Regions from separate parts of the Methylobacterium sp. E-025 genome, predicted to be linked through region 3. Evidence: predicted binding sites of a transcription regulator. Region 3 holds the regulator's gene; each other region holds the start of a gene.
The links. Region 3 encodes LexA, which represses DNA repair genes until DNA is damaged. Its sites were predicted from a motif close to TGTTCNNNNTGTGTTCNG; they were not measured.

Region 1: a site for LexA is predicted at 2,823-2,840, ahead of MKK64_RS19650 (ImuA family protein). Genes of this name have one in related genera too.
Region 2: a site for LexA is predicted at 3,028-3,045, ahead of dinB (DNA polymerase IV). Genes of this name have one in related genera too.

What each region holds. Positions count from the first base shown of each region.
Region 1 covers NZ_JAKSYR010000135.1:54,101-61,816, reverse strand. The annotation lists gene MKK64_RS19660 (error-prone DNA polymerase) at 1-525, opposite strand, end outside; gene MKK64_RS19655 (Y-family DNA polymerase) at 522-2,093, opposite strand; gene MKK64_RS19650 (ImuA family protein) at 2,017-2,793, opposite strand; gene MKK64_RS19645 (collagen-like protein) at 3,023-3,877, shown strand; gene MKK64_RS19640 (spermidine synthase) at 4,064-4,747, opposite strand; gene MKK64_RS19635 (TIGR03862 family flavoprotein) at 4,744-6,030, opposite strand; gene MKK64_RS19630 (TerC family protein) at 6,243-7,259, shown strand; gene MKK64_RS19625 (hypothetical protein) at 7,269-7,556, opposite strand; gene MKK64_RS19620 (N-acetylmuramoyl-L-alanine amidase) at 7,597-7,716, opposite strand, start outside.
Region 2 covers NZ_JAKSYR010000115.1:109,778-117,493, forward strand. The annotation lists gene MKK64_RS16565 (pyruvate dehydrogenase complex E1 component subunit beta) at 1-1,268, opposite strand, end outside; gene pdhA (pyruvate dehydrogenase (acetyl-transferring) E1 component subunit alpha) at 1,337-2,401, opposite strand; gene MKK64_RS16575 (FtsB family cell division protein) at 2,599-2,910, opposite strand; gene dinB (DNA polymerase IV) at 3,132-4,172, shown strand; gene MKK64_RS16585 (SDR family oxidoreductase) at 4,287-5,165, shown strand; gene MKK64_RS16590 (hypothetical protein) at 5,262-5,561, shown strand; gene MKK64_RS16595 (iron-containing alcohol dehydrogenase) at 5,602-6,765, opposite strand; gene MKK64_RS16600 (LysR family transcriptional regulator) at 6,935-7,716, opposite strand, start outside.
Region 3 covers NZ_JAKSYR010000071.1:9,029-16,744, reverse strand. The annotation lists gene MKK64_RS07475 (PAS domain-containing sensor histidine kinase) at 1-1,818, shown strand, start outside; gene MKK64_RS07470 (creatininase family protein) at 1,872-2,657, opposite strand; gene MKK64_RS07465 (protein phosphatase CheZ) at 2,724-3,248, opposite strand; gene MKK64_RS07460 (response regulator) at 3,287-3,670, opposite strand; gene MKK64_RS07455 (NAD(P)-dependent oxidoreductase) at 3,968-4,906, shown strand; gene lexA (transcriptional repressor LexA) at 5,077-5,817, shown strand; gene MKK64_RS07445 (ComEC/Rec2 family competence protein) at 5,811-7,716, opposite strand, start outside.

The DNA of each region.
Region 1 (7,716 bases), on a different contig from region 3:
CTCGTCGCCGCGGTGGCGGTGGCTGGCACCGAGCCAGACCCTTCCGGGTGCGGCGGCCGCCAGCGCCTCGACCCGGGCGGAGAAGGCCACGGGCGGCACCAGCCGCCGGCCGGGGGGCATCGCGATGAAGACCTGGCCCTCGGCCGCCTCCAGCATCTCCGCGAAGGAGAAGCGGCATTCGCCCTTGCGCGCCCGCCGGTTGCCCGAGGACAGCAGCCGGCACAGGCGGCCGTAGCCCGCCCGATCCATCGGGTAGGTCACCGCCTCGAACCCATCCTCGGTGACGAGCCGCACCCCCGGCAGGAACGGGATGTTCCAGATGTCCTTCGCGCCCGGTCGCTCCGGCTTCACCCGCGCCGCCGCATAGGCGCGGACCACCCCGGCGAAAGTGTTGCGGTCGGCGATGCCGATGGCGCGGAGCCCGTAGGCGATCGCCTGCTCGACGTATTCCTGCGGATGCGAGGCGCCGCGCAGGAACGAGAAGTTGGTCGAGACGGCCAGTTCCGCGTAAGCCGCCGCCGTCACGCGAACAGCCCGTGCACGAACCACGCGGCCGGCCGGTCGGCCAGGTTCGGGCCGTCGCGGTAGAGCCAGAGCCGGCGGCCGGATTCGCACTCGACGACGTAGTAGTCGCGCGGGACGCCGGACTCGCGCCACCATTCGGGCTCGATCCGTTCCGGCCCTTCCGAATGCGCGATCCGATGGAGGCGGGAGCGCCAGCGGAAACGGCGCGGCGGCCCCTCCGGCACCAGGGCGATCACGTCCTCGGCCGCCTCGCCGCGGTCGAACAGCACCAGCGGCCGGGGACCGATGCCGGCATCGGGATCGGGCCAGTGCAGGACGATGCGCTCGATGCGCCAAGGTTCGGTGCGCCAAGGTTCGGTGTGCCAGGGGGCGATGCGGTCGGCGCGCTCGGGCACGTGGCTTGCACGGGGGCTCAGGCGGATCACGGGTCGGCCGAAGCGCTGGCGCAGGGCGTCGGCGAGGCCGGCGGTCCGGTCGTCCTGAGGGGCGGGGCCGGTGGCGAGGGTAGCCTGGCGGCCGGGCATCGGGCCGGTGGCGGACACGTCCAGGCGGACCGTCTCGAAGCCGAAGCCGGCATCCAGGCCAGAGCCGAGCCGTTCGAGCCGAAGCTGCAGCAGGCGCGCGACATGGTCGGGGCTGCGGCTCGGCTCGGACAGGCCGAGGTCGAGGGCGCGCACCACGTCGTCGACCCGGTGCAGCGACAGGCGAAAGCCGCGGGCGCCGAGCCCGTCCGCCTCGAGGCGCGGCGCGATCTCGGCCATCAGCCGCCGCACCGTGGCGACGATGATCTCCTGGCTGCCGATCGGATCGAGGAAGCCGCGGGCGGCGCCGTAGCGCACGGGCTCCGTGACCGGGACGAGCGGCTCCGGCCGGCACCCGGCCGCCTGGTCGAGGCGAACGAGGAGCGCCGCGCCGAAGCGGCGGGCCAGCGGCGGGCGCGGCGCGTCGAGGACGGCGCCGATCCTGGGCAGGCCGAGCCGCTTCAGGGCGACGGCGACGGCTGGCTCGCAGCGCAGGGCCTCGACGGGGAGGGGCCTCAGGGCCTGCTCGGTCCTCTCCGATGGGACGCACATGGTCTCGCCGCGCCCGTATCGCGCGAGGGCGAAGGCCGCGCCGGGCGTGTCGGCGAGCGCGATCCGTGCCGGGATCCCGGATCGCGCGAGGCGCGCGGCGAGGTCCGCGATTAGATCGGCTTCGCCGCCCAGGAGGTGGGCCGCCCCCGCGACGTCGAGGTACAGGCCGTCGCAGGCCTCGGCCGGGCCGAAGGGGACGACGCACGGCGTGTAGCGCTGCGCCCAGAGGCAGAGCCTGGCGAACGCCGCCGCGTCGGCGGCCGGATCGGCCGGGTAGACGTGGAGCGGGGTCGAGATCCGCGCCCGCACGCGGCCCAGCGGCTCGCCGCGTCGCAGGCCGAGGGCGGCTGCGGCGGGGTTCACGGCGGTGAGCCGCAGGCCGCCGGCCCCGGCGGCGGCGATCACCAGGGGGACGCCGTCATCCGGCGCGGCTCCCGCGCGCATCAGGCGCGCGACGGGCCAGTCCGTCAGGCAGATCGAAACGATGCGCGGCATGATCCCACTCCAGGAGCCAGTCGCCCGGCCGGCCGTTGCGGCAGCGGTCGAGCCGTGCGCGCCAACGGGGACGCAGGGTGCAGCCGAACCGGTCGCGCGCCGCGCCGCCGGCCGCGATCCGCCAGCGCGTCGCCGCGCCGTTCGGCAAGTCGGCCCGGCCGGGCCGCAGGATGAGGAGCAGGGGCGGCGCGGTGCCGAAGGATCCGGCGGCCAGCTGCAGGCGCCGGCCCGGCTTCAGCGGAAGCCCATCCGCGACGAGCCCGGCCACCGCCGCGAGGTGCCCGGCGCGCAGCGTCTCCTCGAGGGCACCGAACACGGAGGCGTCGGCCTCGGCTTCCAGCAGCAGCAGGCGCCCCGGATCGAGCCCGAGCCCGGTGAGGCCGTGGCCGTAGGGGATGGGATGGCCGGGGGCGACGACGAGGAGGGCGTCGCCCGCCGCCCGCGCGAGATGGCGGGCGACCAGGGCCAGCACGAAACCGAGGGCCGAGGCTTCGTCGCCCGCGCCCTCCGGGGCGACCTCGTGCAGGAGGCCGAGGCCGAGGCCTCCGCCGGGAAGCCGCGCGTCGAGGTCGGCGACGCCCAACGGCAGCACGCCGCCCGCGCCGGGGCGCCGCTCCGCGTCGAGGCGGGCCCGCAATTCCGCGAGCCGTTCCGCCGTGGACGGTCCCTGCTCATCCGGCTCGTCACGCGACCGCTCCATCCCGTCCCAGCTCCAACATGACGTCAGATAGGAACAAAACAAGAACACTTTCAAACGGTTTCGCACCGCCCGAAAATAGTCCCGCCGGGGCAGCAGCTTGGCCTGTGGACGGGTGTGGAAGGGTGTGGATCGGCTCCATTTGAAGGCGGCCATGGCCAGGGTTGACCCCGGTGGCAGCCGGGCGGCAATGTCCCGCCGCCGCGCGATCCGGCGGCGGGGAATGTCCGACATGATCTTTCATCGCGCGCGCTTCGCCACGCTGATCGCCGGATGCCTCGTTCTCGCCGGCGGCGCGCAAGCCCAGCAGCCGGCGGCGCCGGGACTCGATGCGCCCGCCGCGTCCGCACCGGCCCACCAGCGTGCGCGTCGGCCTCAGGCGCCGTCCCAGCCGATCATGGTCTACGACGCCCGCATCGAGGCCGGCGACCTGCGGATCTCGGGTTCGGTGCGCAAGGGCGGCGCCGTCGTCGTGATGGACGAGGACGTGTCGGTGATGGCCGATTCCCGCGGCCGCTTCCTGTTCCGTCTGCCCTACCGACCGGGCAGCTGCGTCGTGTCGCTGAAGAGCAACGAGGACGAGCGCGAGGCCGTGATCGCCAACTGCGCCCCCGAGGGACAGGCCGGCGCCAAGGGCGAGACCGGGGTGCGCGGCGAGCCCGGCCCGCAGGGCGTGGCGGGGCTTCCCGGCCCGGCCGGACCGGCGGGCGAGGCCGGCCCGAAGGGCGAGACGGGTCCCAGAGGCGAGACGGGTCCTAAGGGCGAGACGGGTCCGAAAGGGGAGGCGGGCCCCAGAGGCGCGGCGGGCCCCCAGGGAGATGCGGGACAGAAGGGGGAAGCCGGCCCGGCGGGACCTGCCGCCACCGCGCTCCCTGCCGCAGCCCCCGCGACGCCGTTCCGGGCGGTACGGAGCGAGACCTGCCCGGCCACCGGCTGCGAGATCGCCTGCGCGGGCGGCGAGGTCTTCGTCTCGGCCTACTGCCTCAAGGCCGGCACCCCGGTCTTCTCGCAAGGCACCGACGGGACGGCAACCGCCTCCTGCCCGTCGGAAGCCGCCGGCATGGTCGGGTTCTGCGCGCGGATGTGACGGTCGCGTCACCGGATCGATCGCGCGAGGCACGGCACGGACCTCTCCCGTGGGAGAGGGTTGGGGTGACGGCGTGACTCCTCCGCAAAGCTCACGCCCCTCAACCTGTCCTTCTCCTTATGGGAGATGGGACCCGCGCTTCGAACCGGCCGGTCGGTCGCGGAGGGGATGAGGTAATTCCAGGCCTCAGCCGCGGCCGGAACGTACGGCGAGCCAGATCACGTGGCGGGCGCCGCCCTTTCGGCCGTTGGCGCGGGTGGCGACCTCCTCGACGCTCAAGCCCGCATCGTGCAGGCGGCGGCCGAAGCTGCGGTCCGGCCCCGCGGACCAGACCGCGAGGACCCCGCCCGGACGCAGGGCGGCATAAGCGGCGCCGAGGCCGGCCGGATCGTAGAGCCTGTCGTTGGAGGCCCGCGTCAGGCCGTCCGGCCCGTTGTCGACGTCGAGCAGGATCGCGTCCCAGGCGGCCGGACGCTCGCCGATCGCGCGCGCCACGTCCACCTCGCGCAAGGTTACGCGGGGATCGTCCAGGATGCCGTCGAACACGCCGGCCAGGGGTCCGCGCGCCCAGGCGGCCACAGCGGGCACGAGCTCGGCCACCGTCACCGCCGCTCCGGGAGGCAGCGCACCGAGCGCGGCGCGCAGGGTGAAGCCCATACCGAGCCCGCCGATCAGCACGTGCGGCGCCTTGCGTGATGCGATCCTGCCGCAGGCCAGAGTCGCCAGCGCCTCCTCCGAGCCGCTGAGCCGGCTGTTCATCAACTCGTTCTGGCCGAGCATGATCGCGTACTCGGTGCCCCGCCGCCGCAGCCGCAGGGTGCCGCCGTCGCCGGGGATCGAAGCGGTGTCGAGGTTCTCCCAGGGGATCATGCGGCGCTCACGTCCTCTCGTCCGGCAAGCCACGCCGCCATCCCGGCCGCCGCCGCCCGACCGCTGCTGATCGCGCCCTGGAGCAGGTAGCCGCCGGTGGGCGCCTCCCAGTCGAGCATCTCGCCGGCCACGAACAAGCCCGGGCGCTTCCGGACCATGAAGCCCGCGTCGAGCCCGTCGAAGCCGACACCGCCGGCGGTTGAGATCGCACGCTCGATCGGAGCCATCGCGTGCAGGCGCAACGGTGCGGCCTTGATCAGCCCGGCGAGCGCATCCGGGTCGGCCGGCAGCGCGACGCCCGCAGCCTCGCGCAGCACCCCCGCCGCCACCGGCGACAGGCCGGCCCCCTTGCGCAGGCGGGTCGCCATCGATTCGCCGGGCCGCGGGTCTGACAGCCGGTCAGCGAGGGCGCTCGTGCTGAGGTCGGGACGCAGGTCGAGCACGAGGCGGGCGGCGCCCTTGCCTCCCGCGTCCTTCCCGCTCTTGTCCTGGCGCTCGATCATCGCGCGCAGGGCCCGCGACACCGCGTAGATCGCACCGCCCTCGATGCCGTCGGCGGTGATCAGCGCCTCCCCCCGCACGATCACGCCGTCGGCGGTCAACCCGATCCGCTTCAGGGGCTGCCCGGCGAAGCGCTCGCGGAAATGGTCCGACCACGCCACCGCGAAGCCCGCATTGGCCGGGCGCAGGGGCGCGACGGCGACGCCGAGATTCGCCAGCATCGGCACCCAGGCTCCGTCAGAGCCGAGGCGGGGCCAGCTCGCGCCACCGAGCGCCAGCAGCACCGCCTTCGGCCTCGTCCAGCTCTTCCCCTCCGGCGTCTCGAACACCAGGGTGCCGTCCTCGACGGCCACGAGCCGGTGCCGGGTGCGGATGCCGACGCCCGCGCCCTCGAGGCGGCGCAGCCAGGCCCGCAGAAGGGGCGAGGCCTTGAACGCCTTCGGGAACACCCGCCCGCTCGATCCGACGAAGGTCGGCTCCCCCAAGCCATCGCACCAGGCCCGCAACGCATCCGGCGGGAACGCCGCGATCGCCCCGGCTAGGCTGCCCGACGGGTGGTAGCGCCGCAGGAAGTCCGGGACGGGCTCGCTGTGGGTCAGGTTCAGGCCGCCGCGGCCGGCGAGCAGGAATTTCCGGCCGACCGACGGCATCCGGTCGTAGATCGCGACCCTGTGCCCGGCCGCAGCCAGCACCTCGGCCGCCGCCAGCCCGGCTGGGCCGCCGCCGACGACCGCGACCTCGTTCCGGGAGGCGTCGTCCTGCGCCACGTCGTCGTCTCGCATGTCCATCGCAGCGGAAGGCGTCCGATCGTCCCCGCTGTCAAGGCATGCCTGCATGGCCCGGCATCGCTCGAGCCCGCCCTTGATTCGCCGCGTTCGGGTCTTTAACTGCCGCTTATCGGCTGCGGGCCCCTCTGGCGGGATGCTCTCTCAAGATGCTTCCGTGATGTCGGAGCCGATGCTTTCCTTGCAAAAGAAGCATCACGGTCCCGCTCATGGTCGATTTCCTGTACGTCGAGTGGCTCGGCAAGCCGATCTGGATGTGGCTCGGGTTCCACGCCCTTGTCGCCGCTCTGCTCGCCTTCGATCTCGGTCTGCTCCATCGCGACAAGGAGCACGAGATCGGCGTCAAGGAGAGCCTTCTCCTCACCGCCTTCTACTTCAGCCTCGGCCTCGCCTTCGGCGGCTGGATCTGGTGGTACCTCGGCGCGCAGCCCGCCCAGGAATACGTCACCGGGCTCGTTGTCGAGAAGTCGCTGTCGATGGACAACGTCTTCGTCATCGCGGTCATCCTGTCGGCGCTCGGCATCCCGCTCGCCGCCCAGCACAGGGTGCTGGTCTGGGGCATCCTCGCCGCCGTGCTGCTGCGCGGGCTGATGATCGGGCTCGGCGCCGCCCTGGTGCATCAGGCCGCCTGGGTGCTGTCGCTGTTTGCCGCCTTCCTGATCTATGCCGGCCTGAAGATGCTGTTCTCCAAGGAGGAGGACGCCGGCGACTTCCAGGATCACGCCACCGTGCGGTGGCTCAGGGCGAAGCTGCGGATCACGCCCGAGCTTCACGGCCAGCATTTCCTGGTGCGGAAGACCGATGCCAGGACCGGCAAGACCGCCATGTGGCTCACTCCTTTGGCGCTCGCCCTGGTGCTGGTGAACGGCGCCGACGTGATCTTCGCGGTCGACAGCGTGCCGGCGATCTTCGCGATCACGACCGACACCTTCGTGGTCTACACCTCGAACATCTTCGCGATCCTCGGGCTTCGCGCGCTCTACTTCGCGCTGGCGGCGATGGTCGATCGCTTCGCCTACCTCAAGACGGCGCTCGCCTTCATCCTGATCTTCATCGGCACGAAGATCGTCGTCGCCGACACCTTCGGCCTCGTCCACGTGCCGCCGTGGGTGTCGCTGGCGGTGACCGTGGTGCTGCTGACGATCGGCATCCTCTACAGCCTGTGGCGCACACGGAGCGAGGCGCATGCGGATGCGCGCGAAGCCGAGCTCCACGGCCGGGCCTGAGCCCGAGGGTCAGCCGCCCCGGCGGTAGACGCCGCTGAAGCTGACGTTCATGCCGCCGCAAGCCCTGTCGCGGCAGGCGGGCGCGAGGCTCGAGCAGGTGGGGTCGGCATCCGCCGACTCGAAGAATGGCACGCGCCCCTCCGCCACGACCCGTGCGACCTGGAGCGGCCGGCCGAGATCCGGCAGGTCCGGACGGGTCGCGGCGGGCGCAGCCGAATTCATCGACGCCCTCCCGCCCGCATTCTGGGCCGAGGCCGGGGCGGCGAGGGCGGCCAGCAACGCGAGTCCGGCCGACATGGGAGGGAGGCGATCCGGCGATCGCGCCCTGACGGCCGCCTCAGCTTGGCCGCGACGCGATCAGGTCGCGCAGGGTGGTGATGGTGGAGGCGTCGGCGATGCCGTCGACCCGCGCCTGACGGAAATGGCGCTGGAACGCGGTGACGACGTCCCGCATGTG
Region 2 (7,716 bases), on a different contig from region 3:
TGCGGGAAGCCCTCCTCCACCGTGACGCAGCGGCCGGTCTTCTTGACCGACGCGAGCACGGTCTCGGTGTCCATCGGCCGGATCGTGCGCAGGTCGATCACCTCGGCCTCGATGCCCTGGTCGGCCAGGATCTGCGCCGCCTTCAGGGCGTAGGTCATGCCGATGGCGAAGGAGACGATGGTCACGTCCTTGCCGGTGCGGTGGATCCGCGCCTTGCCGATCGGCAGCACGAAGTCGTCGAGCTTCGGCACCGGGAAGGTCTGGCCGTACAGGATCTCGTTCTCGAGGAAGATCACCGGGTTCGGGTCGCGGATCGCGGCCTTGAGCAGGCCCTTGGCGTCCGACGCCGTGTAGGGGGCGATCACCTTCAGGCCCGGCACGTTGGAGTACCAGGCGGCGTAGTCGTGGCTGTGCTGGGCGCCGACGCGGGCGGCGGCGCCGTTGGGGCCGCGGAACACGATCGGGCAGCCGAGCTGGCCGCCGGACATGTACAGGGTCTTGGCCGCCGAGTTGATGATGTGGTCGATCGCCTGCATGGCGAAGTTGAAGGTCATGAACTCGACGATCGGCTTCAGGCCCGACAGGGCCGCGCCGACGCCGATGCCGGCGAAGCCGTGCTCGGTGATCGGGGTGTCGACCACGCGGCGGGCGCCGAATTCCTGCAGCAGGTTCTGCGTGACCTTGTAGGCGCCCTGGTACTCGGCGACCTCCTCGCCCATCACGAAGACGTCCTCGTCCCGGCGCATCTCCTCGGCCATGGCGTCGCGCAGCGCCTCGCGGACGGTCATCGTCACCATCTCGGTGCCGGCCGGGAACTCCTCCATCACCGGCTCGGTGGCCTTGTTGGTGATGGTGGCGGGCGCGGCCGGCGCCGCGGGCTTGTCGTCGCCGGTCTTGGCGGTGGCCGACGGGCCGGAGGCCATGCCCTCGGCCTGCATCGTCGGCGTCGGGGCGGGCTGCCCGCCCGTGTCCGCACCGTTCGGCTTCGACGAGGCCCCTCCGGCGGCGGCGGCCGCGACGTCCTCGCCCTCGCCCGCGATGATCGCGATCGGGGTGTTGACGGCGACGCCCTCGGTGCCCTCGGCGACCAGGATCTTGGCGAGCGTGCCCTCGTCGATCGCCTCGACCTCCATGGTCGCCTTGTCGGTCTCGATCTCGGCGAGCACGTCGCCGGACTTGATCGCGTCGCCCTCCTTCTTGAGCCATTTGGAGAGCTTGCCCTCCTCCATGGTCGGAGACAGGGCGGGCATCAGGATGTCGGTCGCCATGGAGGGTCTCTGATCGGTGAGGCGGGCGGGGCGGCCTGGCAGGGGATCGTCGCGGGGCGGCGGCGCCCTCAGGCGCGCGCTTCCAGGAGGATGTCGGTCCACAGCTCGGACGGATCCGGCTCGGGATCGTGCGTCGCGAACTCGGCGGCGTCGTTGACGGTCTCGCGGACCTTGGCGTCGGTGGCCTTGAGCTCGGCCTCGGCGACGCCGTGCAGCTCGATCAGGCGCTTGCGCACCATCTCGATCGGGTCGTGCTCGTCGCGCATCTTCGAGACTTCGTCCTTCGTGCGGTACTTCGCCGGGTCGGACATCGAGTGGCCGCGATAGCGGTAGGTCTGCATCTCGAGGATGTAGGGCCCCTCCCCGGTGCGGGCATGCGCGATCGCCCGGCCCGCCGCCTCGCGGACCGTGCGCACGTCCATGCCGTCGACCTGCTCGCCGGGGATGCCGAACGAGATGCCGCGGCGGGAGAAGTCCGTCTGCGCCGAGGCGCGGGCGACCGAGGTGCCCATGGCGTAGCGGTTGTTCTCGATCACGTAGACCACGGGCAGCTTCCACAGCTGCGCCATGTTGAAGCTCTCGTAGACCTGGCCCTGGTTGGCCGCGCCGTCGCCCATGTAGGTCAGGCTGACCTTGCCGTTCTTGCGGTAGGCGTCGGCGAAGCCGAGGCCGGTGCCGAGCGAGACCTGCGCGCCGACGATGCCGTGCCCGCCGAAGAACTGCTTCTCGCGGCTGAACATGTGCATCGAGCCGCCCTTGCCGCGGCTGTAGCCGCCGCGGCGGCCGGTGAGCTCGGCCATCACCCCCTTCGGGTCCATGCCGCAGGCGAGCATGTGGCCGTGGTCGCGGTAGCCGGTGATGACCTGGTCGCCGTCGACCGAGGCCATCTGCATGCCGATGACGACCGCCTCCTGGCCGATGTAGAGGTGGCAGAACCCGCCGATCAGGCCCATTCCGTAGAGTTGCCCCGCCTTCTCCTCGAAGCGGCGGATCAGCAGCATCTGATGGTAGGCGTGGAGGTCTTCCTCGCGGGTGAATTGCGGCGCGTTCGGTGCGGGCTGGTGCTCGGCCGCCACGGCCTCCGGCGTCTCCGCGGCAGGGTTGGGCTGCCCCGCATCTTTCGCGGCATCCATCGGCGTGCTCCCGTGCTGGCGTCTGTTCCCTCCCGGTTTAGGACACGCGCTCCGGGAATGCGAGGGCCGACGCTCTGACAGGTGTTTGTGGTTGTCATACCCGATCCGCATGCCCGATCCGCATGATCCCCTCGGGACGGCGGATGCGGGCTGCGCTCAAGCCGGGACGCGCGCGTGGGACTGGAGGCGGTGCCCGCTCACGGGTCGATGACGACCACGTCGTTGGCGTGCACCCGGCCGAGGACGACCCGGGCGCGCTCCTCCAGCAGGTCGCGGTCGATCTGCTCGCTGCGCAGCAGCGCGACGCGGTGCTCCCAGGTCGCCCGCTCGGCCTTGGCCGCCGCGAGCTCCCGGGTGAGCCCGAAGGCCTGGATCTTGAGGGCGCGCTTGGCCTCCAGGCCCCGGTTGCCGTTCTCGGCCTGGTACACGAAGTAGCCGACCACCAGCCCGGACAGGGTCCAGAGGCTGAGAGGCAAAACGACCATTCTGACGCGGCGACGGACGACCATGGCGCGACCATCGTCCGGGTCGGTTAACAAAGCCTTTGCCGCGGCCGCCGATCGTGCGCTCGGCGGTGGACGGCGGCGCCCGGGTGGGTTGAACCGCGCCCCGCGGTGATGGACAGTCGGAACAAAGATCGAACATTGAGGCGGCCGCCCTGCGGTGCGGCGGTCTCGCGGAACGGGACAGCGCAGTGACCGCCCCGGTACGGAAAGTCATCCACATCGACATGGACGCGTTCTACGCCTCCGTCGAGCAGCGCGACGACCCGGCCCTGCGCGGCCGGCCGGTTGCGGTTGGCGGCTCGCGCGAGCGCGGCGTGGTCGCCGCCGCGAGCTACGAGGCGCGGGCCTTCGGGGTGCGCTCGGCGATGCCCTCGGTGACGGCGCGCCGGCTCTGCCCGGACCTGGTGTTCGTGCGCCCGCGCTTCGAGGTCTACCGCGGCATCTCGGAGGAGATCCGGACGGTGTTCTCCGAGCACACGCCGGTGATCGAGCCGCTCTCCCTCGACGAGGCCTACCTCGACGTCACCGAGAACCTGCAGGGCCTGCCGACCGCCACCGCCGTCGCCCGGGCGATCCGCACCACGATCCGCGCGCGCACCGGACTCGTCGCCTCGGCCGGCGTCTCGTACAACAAGTTCCTCGCCAAGGTCGCCTCGGACTACCGCAAGCCCGACGCGCTGTTCGTGATCACCCCCGAGATGGGCCCGGCCTTCGTCGAGGACCTCGCCATCGGCCGCTTCCACGGCATCGGCCCGGTGACGGAGGCGAAAATGCGCCGCCTCGGCATCCACACCGGCCGCGACCTCAAGGCCCGCTCGCTGGAGGATCTGGCCGCCATCCTCGGCAGCGCCGCCCCCTACTATCACGGGGTGGCCCGCGGCATCGACGAGCGCCCGGTGCGGGCGCACCGCATCCGCAAGTCGATCGGTGCCGAGAACACCTTCTCCGACGACAGCGCCGACCTCGAAATCCTCGCCGAGCGCCTCGCGCCGATCCTCGATAAGGTCGCGGCGGCCTGCGCCGCCAAGGGGCTGCGCGGCCGGACCGTGACGCTGAAGGTGAAGTTCTCCGACTTCGCGCAGGTCACGCGGGCGCGCTCCCTGGCGGCCCCCGTCGGCGACCGCGCCAGCCTGGAGGCGATCAGCCTGGGCCTGCTGCGCGACCTCCGCCCGCTCCGGCGCAGCGTGCGGCTGCTCGGCGTCTCGCTCTCGGCCCTCGACCACGGCGACGCCGCGGAACCGCTGCAGCTCGGCCTGGCGATCTGAGGCGTCGCCGCGATCGTTCGATCGGGATCGCCGGCGCCGCGGTCATCGGGTCGCGCCTGCGTCCGCGGCGCTGCGCCCTATCTCGATGGGAAGCGACACCGGGAGCAGCCAACCATGACCGACGATCCCCGCGAGGCCGGAGCCCGGCCCCCCTTCCCCGGCGACCAGCAGCAGGAGCGGCCGGGATTGTCGTCGCGGATGACCCCCGCCCCCGATCACGGCGAGCACAGCTACGTCGGCAAGGGGCTGCTGACGGATCAGGTCGCGCTGATCACCGGCGGCGATTCCGGGATCGGCCGCGCGGTGGCGATCGCCTACGCCCGCGAGGGCGCCGACGTGGCGATCTCCTACCTGCCGGTCGAGCAGTCCGATGCCGAGGAGACGGCGCGCTGGGTCGAGCGGGCCGGGCGCCGCGTCCTGCTGCTGCCGGGAGACCTGCGCGAGGAGGCCCATTGCCGCGACCTCGTCGCCCGCACGGTGGCCGCGTTCGGGCGCCTCGACGTCCTGGTCAACAACGCGGCCGCGCAGACGATCAACGAAGGGCTCGACGACGTGACGGCGGAGGACCTCGAGGGCTCGTTCCGCGCCAACGTCTTCGCGATGTACTACCTCGCCCAGGCGGCGGTGCCGCACATGAAGCCGGGCTCGGCGATCGTGAACTCGACGAGCCAGCAGGCCAAGGTCGCCGACAAGACGATGCTGATCTACGCCGCCACCAAGGGCGCGATCGCGAGCCTGACGATCGGGCTGTCGAACCTGCTGGCGCCGAAGGGCATCCGGGTGAACTGCGTCGCGCCCGGCCCCGTGTGGACCCCGATCCAGCCGATCGTGAAGAGCCCCGAGCAGATCGAGCAGCTCGGGGCCGACACGCCCCTCGGCCGCGCCGGGCAGCCGGCCGAGCTCGCCCCGGCCTACGTGCTGCTGGCGTCCCGCGAGGGCAGCTACATGTCCGGCGCCCTGGTGCCCGTCACCGGCGGCACGCCGATGTACTGACGCACGAGGCGCGGCGATCCGGAACGGAGCGCCGCGCCTGCGATTGACGGCGGAACCCCCGCGGGGCCGGACCGCCCCGCCATCGGAGCCAGATCCATGTCGAAGATCATCGCCGCCACGTTCGAGACCCGCCGCGACGCCGAGATGGCGGTCGAGCACCTCGTCCAGGAGCACAAGATCGACCGCAAGGCCGTGACCATCGCGCCGGTCTCGGACGAGAACAGCGCCGGCACCGAGACCGCGGGCGCCGACATCGAGGACGGCCGCGTCGAGAAGACCCACACCGACGGCGAGCCGAAGCTCGCCGGGCGCCTCAAGGTCTCGGCCGAGGTCGAGCCGGCGCTCGCGGACAAGGTCGAGTCCTCGTTCGCGACCTACGGCGGCCAGGCCGCCTGAGCCGGCAGCCGCCCGCATCCCGCTGCCCCGCCCGTCCCGCTCAGGCGGCCCAGACCTGGCGGTACAGCGTCGCGATCGCCTCCGCGTCCGGCACCACCGGGTTGTTGCCGGGCGAGCCCGAGGCCAGGGCCTGCGCCGCCATGGTCGGGATCAGGCCGTTCCACCGGGCCTCGTCGATGCCGTAGTCGCCGGGCGTCGGCACCTGCAGGTCGTCGTTGAGGTTCTGCAGCTCGGCGATCAGGCGGGAGACCGCGTTGCGCTCGTCGTCGCCCTCCCGCGCCACGCCCATCGCCCGGGCGCAGGCGGCGTAGCGCCCGGGCGCGCCCGGCGCCGAGAAGGCGGTGACGGCCGGCAGCAGCATCGCGTTCGAGAGCCCGTGCGGCACGTGGAAATGCGCGCCGATCGGCCGGCTCATCCCGTGGACGAGGGCCACCGAGCTGTTCGAGAAGGCGATGCCTGCTTGCGTCGCGCCGAACATCATCGCCTCCCGCGCAGCCCGGTCGCCCGGATCGGTCCAGACCCGGCGCAGGTTCGGCGCGATCGCCCGCATCGCGGCGAGCGCGAACCCGTCCGAGAACGGGTTGGATTTCCGCGAGACGTAGGCCTCGATCGCGTGGGTCAGCGCGTCAATCCCGGTATCGGCGGTGAGGCGCGCGGGCTTGCTCAGGGTCAGCTCGTAATCGACCAGCGCCGCCACCGGCAGGTAGGCGAGGCCGGCGCACAGCATCTTCTCGTCGGTGGCCTCGTCGGTGACGATGGTGAAGCGCGTCGCCTCCGAGCCGGTGCCGGCGGTGGTGGGGATCGCCAGGATCGGCAGGCCGGGCGCGTCCTGGCTGTGGGGCGCCTTGTAGTCGCGCATGTGGCCGCCGTGGCGGGCGAGCACCGCGACGGCCTTGGCCGTGTCCATCGGGCTGCCGCCGCCGAAGCCGACGACGCAATCGTGGTCGCCGGCCTTGAGCGCGGCCAAAGCCGCCTCCACCGAGGCCACGGTCGGGTCCGGCACGGTCTGCGAGAACAGCCCGGCCCGGATGCCGGCCGCCGCCAGGCGCTCGACGAGCCGCCCCGCCCGGCCGCTGTCGGCGAGGTAGGGATCGGTGACGACGAACGGCCGGGACAGCCCGAGCTGCCCCAGCACCTCCGGCAGCAGCCCGCACGCACCGGCTCCGATCCGCATCAGCCGCGGCAGGGCGATGGCGCTGATCATGGCGTTGGATCCGTCTTTCCAAAGGGACGCGCCGAGGGGACGCGCGCGAATGAACGCAGAATACGAAAGGCAGGCTAGCGGCTGCGCGGGCGCGAGGACAAGCCCGGTCGGCGCCCGTCGCGCGACATCCGGCGCGCAGTATCCTGCCTGAGCTTGCCGGTGCGACGCACTATCCCGCCCGCGAAAACAGCGCCTGCGCCGCCTCGACCGCGCCGACGATGAAGGCCGCCACCTCGCGGATGTGGGCGGCCTTCCGGTGGTCCTCGTGGATGTGCATGTGGAAGGCCCGCGTCAGCGACAGCGCGTCCGGCAGCACCGGCACGAGGCCGGGATGGGCGGCCGCGATGAAGGCCGGCACGATGCACAGGCCGGCACCGGCGAGCGTGGCGTGCACCTGGGCGAGCAGGTTCGTCGAGCGCAGCCGCGCGCTGGCGCCCGGCCCGATCACGTTGAGGTAGTTGAGCTCCCGCGCAAACAGCATGTCCTCGATGTAGCTGACGAACGGGTGCCGCCCGAGGTCGGCCGCCGTCCGGATCGGCTCGGCCGCGGCGAGGTAGGCCTTCGACCCGTAGACGAAGAGCCGGTAGTCGGTGAGCCGGCGTGTCACCACCCGCGCCTGCTGCGGTGCCGACAGGCTGACGACGATGTCCGCCTCGCGCTTCGACAGGCTGAAGATCCGCGCGGTCGCCATGATCTCGATCTCGAGCCCGGGATGGGCCTCGGTCAGGCGGTGCATCCGCGGCGCGAGGAACACGCTGCCGAACCCGTCCGGCGCGCCGATCCGCACCGTGCCCGCGACGCTCCGCCCGGTGCCGCCGGCCGCCGAGCCCGAGACGAAGGCGCTCTCCATCGCCTCCGCCGTCCCGAGCAGCGCCTCGCCGGCCTCGGTCAGCGCGTAGCCGAGGTTGCTCTTGTGGAAGAGCCGGCGGTCGAGCCCCTCCTCCAGGGCCA
Region 3 (7,716 bases):
CAGTCGGTCGAGGCGCTGACCGCGACCTGGACGGGCCGCGCCCGGCATCAGGCCATCCTCGTCGCGGCGGCTGCCCTCGTCATCGTCGGGGTCGGCCTCGCCTACGGGCTCCAGAGCCGCCGGGCGAAGGCGATCGACAAGGTCTGCGAGCAGATCCGCCAGCGCCTCGACACCGCCCTCGGCCGCGGCGCCTGCGGCCTGTGGGACTGGGACATCCCGCGCGGGCAGATCTACTGGTCGGATTCGATGTACGCGCTGCTCGGCTACCGCCGCGAGCGCGAGTTCCTGTCCTTCGGGGACGTCAACGCCCTGGTCCACCCGGACGACGGCGACCTCTACAGCCTCGCCCGCGGGCTCGCCGCGAGCCAGACCGCGGTGGACCACGCGTTCCGCATGCGCGGCGCGAACGGCGCCTACATCTGGCTGCGCACCCGTGCCGAGGTGGTGCCGGACGTGACCGACGGCGGCCGCCACCTCGTCGGCATCGCCGTCGACGTCACCGAGCAGCAGCACCTCGCCGAGGCCAGCGCCACCAACGACATGCGCCTGCGCGACGCCGTCGAGGCGATCTCCGAGGCGTTCGTGATCTGGGACACGAGCAACCGCCTCGTCCTGTGCAATTCCAAGTTCCGCCACCTGCACGCGCTGAGCCCCGAGGACGCGCAGGTCGGCCGCCGCTATGACGAGGTGATGGGCCGCGGCGTGCTTCCGCAGATCCGGCGCGAGATGCCCGAGACCGACACCGCGAGCGCGACCGCCCGCACCTTCGAGGCGGAGCTCACCGACGGCCGCTGGCTGCAGATCAGCGAGCGGCGGACCAAGGACGGCGGCTACGTCTCGGTCGGCACCGACATCACCAACCTGAAGCGGCACCAGGAGCAGCTCGTCGCCTCGGAACGCGAGCTGATCGAGACGGTCAAGGATCTCAAGCGGTCGCGCCGCACGCTGGAATTGCAGACGCAGCAGCTCGCCGACCTCGCCGAGCGCTACCTCGACCAGAAGGCGGCGGCGGAATCGGCCAACCAGGCGAAATCCGAGTTCCTGGCCAACATGAGCCACGAGCTGCGCACGCCGCTCAACGCGATCATCGGCTTCGCGGAGCTGATGGCGAGCGAGCTCTACGGCCCCCTCGGCTCGGCGCGCTACGGCGAGTATTGCGCCGACATCCGCGCCAGCGGCGACTACCTGCTCTCGATGATCGACGACATCCTCCACATGTCGCGGATCGAGTCGCACCGCGTCCGGCTCGCGCGCCGCGAGATCGCCGTCGCGGCGGCGGTCTCCAACGCGCTCAAGCTCGTGTCCGAGCCGGCCCGGCAGAAGAACCTCCACGTCGCCGTCGACCTGTATCCCGGCCTCGCGCTGCTCGCCGACGAGCGCGCCCTGCAGCAGATCCTGGTCAACCTGCTGCAGAACGCCGTGAAGTTCACGCCCGCCAACGGCCGGATCGCGGTGCGCGCCCGCCCAGCCGGCGACCACGCCCACCTGTTCATCGAGGATACCGGGATCGGCATCCCCAAGGCGGCGCTCGCCAGGCTTGGCGCGCCGTTCTCGCAGGTCGAGACCAACCTCACCCGCAGCCACAAGGGCTCCGGCCTCGGCCTCGCCATCGCCCGCTCCATGGCCGAGCTGCACGGCGGCTCCCTGCGCATCCGCTCGGAGGAGACCGTCGGCACCATCGTCCTGGTGCGCCTGCCCCGCCCGACCAGCGAGCACCTCGCGACGGTGGCCGCGGAGGATGCCGGGCAGCAGACCGTCGCGGCGCTCCGCGAGGCGTCTGGGGCGAGCGCGCGGCAGCCGCAGCCGGCCGGCGCCTGACAGGGAGCCGGGGCGAAGCCCGGCTCCGATCCCGAATCGATGCGACGTCGAGGCTACCCGCCCGAAAGGTCGAAGCGCGCCACGTCGTGCAGGAGCGCCACGAACGCCCGCGCGCCGTGGTCGAGGGCGGCCTCGCCCGCCTCGGCGGTGCCGAGCCGGGCATCGCCGATCGCGCCCGACGGATGGAGGTCGCCGGCCTTCCAGGCGAAGGCGGCGGGACGCCCGGCGCGCAGATGCGTGAAGGCGCCCGCCATCGCACGGGTGCGCGAGGGAAAGTCGGCGATCGCCTCGCGCCGAACTAGGTCGGGCCGAAGCGCCAGCATCAGCGCCGTCTCGATCCCGCCGGCATGGATGCCGTGGACGATCTCGTCGTCGGGAAAGCATCCCTTCGGATAGCCGAACCGCGCCCAAGCGGTCGTCACCGCGACCATGCCGAAGCGGGCGCGCAGATCGCCGGCCACGAGGTCGATCAGCGCGCTGTTGCCGCCGTGCGAGGTGACGATCACCAGCCGGTTGCAGCCGGCCCGGTGCACGCCGGCACCGATCTCGGTCCAGGCGGCGAGCGCGGTCGCGGTGGTGAGCGAGAGGGTACCGGGAAAGGCGTCGTGCTCGTCGGACTTGCCGACCGACTGCACCGGCAGCACCAGCACGTCGAGATCGGCGGGCACCAGGGCGCGGGCGCGCGCGAGGTAGCCCTCCATGATCGCCACGTCGGTGCAGAGCGGCAGGTGCGGGCCGTGCTGCTCGATCGCGGCCACCGGCAGCACCGCGACCGTGCGACCCATGCCGCGCCCGGAGACCTCGCGCGTGGTCAGGTCGGACCAGAGCCGTGCCGCCATGCTGTCCCCCGATGCCCCGACGTCAGGCGCAACGCTCTAGCGGAGCCGGCCCCTTCCCGTCGAGGTTCAGGCGAACAGGGCGTCGATGTCGTCCTGTGCCGTCGCCGGGCCGTTCGGCTGCGGGCCGTTGAGGAGCAGGCGCTGGGCGCGCTCGTTGCGCTCGGCCTCGGCCGGGTCCTGTCCGGCGGCGTCCCGCGCCCGCACCGCGCTGGCGAAGCGCGCGAGCCGCAGCTCGAACTGCTGCAGGGCGGCGACCACCTTGCCGATGCGCTGGCCGGTGATGTCCTGGAAGGCGCAGGCCTCGAAGATCGTGCCGATGCCGCTCTCGACCGCGGCGCGGTATTCCGGCCCGTCCGGGAGCGCCAGCATCGACTCGGCCGCCTCCATGATGGTGTTGGTGGCGCCGGCGGTCGCGGCGAGGACGTTGCCGAGCTCCTCGTGCGCCATCGGGATGCGGTCGTGCGTCAGCTCGTTGGCGCGCAGGGCCGCGATCTCGTCGCGCACGTGGGCGATGTAGTCCGCGATCTCGATCAACTCGGACACCATAGTCGCCGGGTTGATCGTCGCGCCGAGCGGTCTTTGCAAACCCATCGTCAGCATTCCTCCGCGTGTCGGCCCCGAAAGGTCGGTCAGGCGCCGCAGACCGCCTCGATCTTGCTCTTCAGGGTCGCGGCGTTGAACGGCTTGACGATGTAGTTGTTCACGCCGGCCTTCTTGGCGGCGATGACGTTCTCGGTCTTCGACTCGGCGGTGACCATGATGAACGGCGTTGTGCGCAGGCCCTCGTCGGCGCGGACGTGGCGAAGCAGCTCGTAGCCGGTCATCGGCTCCATGTTCCAGTCGGAGATCACGAGGCCGTACTTGCGGCCCTTGAGGCGCGCCAGCGCGGCCGTGCCGTCGGAGGCGTCGTCGACCTCCTCGAAGCCGAGCTGCTTGAGCAGGTTGCGGATGATGCGAACCATCGTCTGGTAGTCGTCGACGACCAGGATCGGCATGCTGAGATCGAGGGCCATGGTCAAACTGCTCCGGTGTCTCCGAATCGCCGGCTCGGCCGTCGGCGTCGGTCACGCAATGTCGGGAGGCGCTGTCGCTGGTCGCACCTCATGCCCGGGACCTTACGCCGGGCGGCATTGCGAAGCGGTTAATCGCGCTGCGATCGGCGCACCCACTCGGATAGGCGGCGCGGCCGCCTTTACCGACGCGCTCGGCTGCGTGATGACGATGCCCCCAGCTGCGACGTCGCCCGGACGCCGCGGCAGAGCGGGCAGCCCGCCGGCACCGGCCCGGCCGCGGAGAAGGATCGCCGCCCCATGCGCAAGGTCGTCATCAGCGAGTTCATGGACGAGGCCGCAATCGCGGCGGAGCTCGCGGGGTTCGAGACGCTCTACGATCCGACCCTGGTCGACCGGCCGGACGCCCTGCGCGCGGCGCTCGCGGGCGCGTCCGGGCTGATCGTCCGCAACCGCACGCAGGTGCGCGCGGGCCTGCTCGCGGCGGCATCCGACCTCAGGGTGGTGGGCCGCCTCGGCGTCGGGCTCGACAACATCGATCTGGCCGCCTGCGCCGCCCGCGGGATCGCGGTCCATCCCGCGACCGGCGCCAACGACGGCGCGGTGGCCGAGTACGTGATCGGCACCGCGTTGCTGCTGCTGCGCGGCGCCTACGGCGCGAGCGCGCAGGTCGCCGCGGGCGCGTGGCCGCGCAACGCGCTGATGGGACGCGAGATCGCCGGCAAGCGCCTCGGCCTCGTCGGCTTCGGCGCGATCGCCCGCGAGACCGCCCGCCGTGCGGCGGCCCTCGACATGACCGTCGCCGCCTTCGACCCGCACCTTGCGCCCGACGACGCCGCGTGGCGCCTGGCGCACGGCGCGGTGGCGAGCCTGACCCTTGACGCGCTGGTCGCAACGAGCGACGTGCTCTCGCTGCACGTGCCGCTGACCGAGGCGACGCGCGACATGATCGGGCCGGCGGCGATCGCCCGGATGCGGCCGGGCGCGATCCTGATCAACGCCGCCCGCGGGGGCGTCGTGGACGAGGCCGCCGTCGCCGCGGCGCTTCGGTCCGGGCACCTCGGCGGGGCGGCGCTCGACGTGTTCGCCCATGAGCCCGTGGACGCCGCGGGCGGCGCGGCGCTGATCGACGTGCCGAACCTCATCCTGACCCCTCACATCGCCGGCGTGACGCGGGAATCGAACGTGCGCGTCTCGGCGGTCACCGCCCGCGCCGTGCGCCGCAGCCTCGAGGGCTGAGCCCCACAGCGCAGCGATCGAAAAGGGCTCGGCGCGCGACGAAATTCGATGCAACGGTCGGATCGGCCGATGAGAACCCTTGCGGAACACTTGACGAACGTTTAACGTGTTCGTGTTTTGTTTCTGCGGCTCCACCTTCGTGTGGCCGCGCATTCCTGCGAGCCGCGCCGATGCTGACCCGTAAACAGCTGGATCTCCTGCGATTCATCGACGAGCGGATGCGCGAGGACGGGGTTCCGCCGTCGTTCGACGAGATGAAGGACGCCCTCGATCTCAAGTCGAAATCCGGCATCCACCGGCTGATCACCGCCCTGGAGGAGCGCGGCTTCCTGCGCCGGCTTCCGAATCGGGCTCGGGCGATCGAGGTGCTGCGCATGCCCGACGGCGCCGGCCGCTCCAGCGCGCCCGCCCCGGTGCCGGCAGCTCCCGCCGCGCCGCGCCGGTTCACCCCGAGCGTGGTCGAGGGCGGGCGCTCGAAGGCCGTGCCGCCGCGTCCTTCCACGACGCAGATGGTCGACGACAGCGGTCGCGCGGTGTCGATCCCGGTGATGGGCCGGATCGCGGCCGGCACGCCGATCTCGGCGATCCAGAACCAGAGCCACGCGATCACCATGTCGCCGGACTTCCTGGCCGGCGGCGAGCACTACGCCCTGGAGGTCCGCGGCGACTCGATGGTCGAGGCGGGCATCCTCGACGGCGACCTCGTGGTCATCCGCAAGCAGGACACCGCCAACACCGGCGACATCATCGTGGCGCTGATCGACGACGAGGAGGCGACGCTGAAGCGGCTGCGCCGTCGCGGCTCCTCGATCGCGCTCGAAGCCGCGAACCCGGCCTACGAGACCCGCGTGCTCGGGCCGGATCGGGTGCAGATCCAGGGCCGCCTGGTCAGCCTCGTGCGCCGTTACTGAAGGGTCTCGCCCGGCATCTCCGGGTTCGGGCCGTCCGCGGCCGGATCGTCGGGTGCCGGGTCGGCGTCCTCCGCCCGGGGGGGCGGTACGGCCATGCCCTGGAACGGGACGTCCTTCGGCTTGGGCTCGGCCGCGGGCGACGATCCGCCCGCTGCCGCGTCGTCCGTTCCCTGGGGCGGGGGACGGACCATCGCGGGGCGCCACGGCAGCGTCCGTCCCGGCTCATGCGTGTCGGCCAGAATGAAGCCATTCGGCTCGACGCGGATCGCCACGGCGCCGTGGCTGGCGAGGTAGGCGCGATCGATGACGAGGGCGGCGGCGCAGCCGGGCGGTGCGGCGAGCGCCGTGATCAGCACCGAGGCCTTGGCGCAATCCTGCGCGAAGCCGCGGCGATCCTTCATAAGCGCCACCGCGCGCCCGTCGGCCAACCGAAGCGTGCATCCGATCCGGTCGCAAACGGAACCGCCCGTCGCCTGCGCGCCCGGCCTGCCGTCGCCGTCGGCCTTCAGCCACTGCTCCAGCACGAAGTTCGACGGCCGCCCCAGGGCGACGAGGCTGCCGTCGGCGCGGCGCACCGCCGCTCCGCTGCCCTGGCGGTCGACGTAGATGTCGTAGCGGGCTGGCATCGTCGCCAGGCCGAGCCCGAGCAGCGCCGGCGGCAGGGCGAGCCAGCGCAGGCGCGAGACCGGGAGCGTCGCGAGCAGCAGCCCCGCGGCGAGGCACCCGAGCGCGGCGGTGCCGAAGGCCGGGACCACGACGTTGGCGCGCCCGAGCCCCTGGATCCAGCCGGAGATGGTCAGCATGCCGCGCACCGCCAGTCCCATCAGCCACCAGACCGGCTGGTCGAGGGCGAACGGGTAGGCGACGATGCCCAGCACCGCCGCCGGCATCACCGCGAGCGAGACCAGCGGCAGGGTGAGCGCGTTGCCGATCAGCCCGAAGGGTTGGACGGTCTGGAAGTGGTAGGTGGCGAAGGGCGCGGTCGCGACCTGCGCCACGAGCGTCGTGCCGAGGGTGCCGACCACCGTCGTCAGCGACAGCGCGATCAGCCGGCCGATCCGCCCCGCCCCGTCGCGGCGGAACATCCCTCCATCGATCAGGCGGGCGCAGGCGATGAGGCCGGCCACCGCCCCGAACGACATCTGGAAGCTCGGGCCGAGCAAGCCTTCCGGCTCGTGCGAGAGCGCGATGAGCGCGGCGAGAGCGAGGTTGCGCATGCTGAGCGCCGGGCGATCGACCAGGATCGCCCCGAGCATGATCAGGGTCATCACGAGGGAACGCTCGGCCGCGATGTCCCAGCCGGAGAAGACGCAGTAGGCGGTGACGCCGACCATCGCCAGCGCCGCGGCGATCTTCTTGATCGGCCAGGCCAGCGCCAGGAACGGCACCAGGGCGAGGCCGGCGCGGACGAGCCAGAACACGACCCCGGCGGCCAGCACCATGTGGAGCCCCGAGATCGAGACCACGTGGTAGATCCCCGCCGCCCGCAGCGTGTCGTTGGTGGCCGGCGCGATCAGCCCGCGCTTGCCGGTCACCAGGGCGGCGGCGACGGCGCCCGCCTGGCCGCCGTTGGCGTCGGTGATCCTGCGGGTCAGCGCGTTGCGGGCGTCGTCCACGGCGGCCGCGAGCCGGAGCGACCACGGCACCGGCTCGGGCGGCGGCTTCACCGCGATCTTGCCGAGGAGCGAGCCGACCGCGCCGATCCCGCGGAAGTAGGCGTCGCGGGCGAAATCGTAGCCGCCGGGGCGCGCCGCCTCGGGGGGCGGCAGCAGGCGGGCGGTGGCGGCGATGAAGTCGCCCGGCCGCAGGGGGGGCGCCTTCTTGAACGAGACGCGCACCCGGACCGGCCGCTCGGCCGCCGCCATCGTGCCGAGGCTCGCGACCCGCACCACCAGGCGG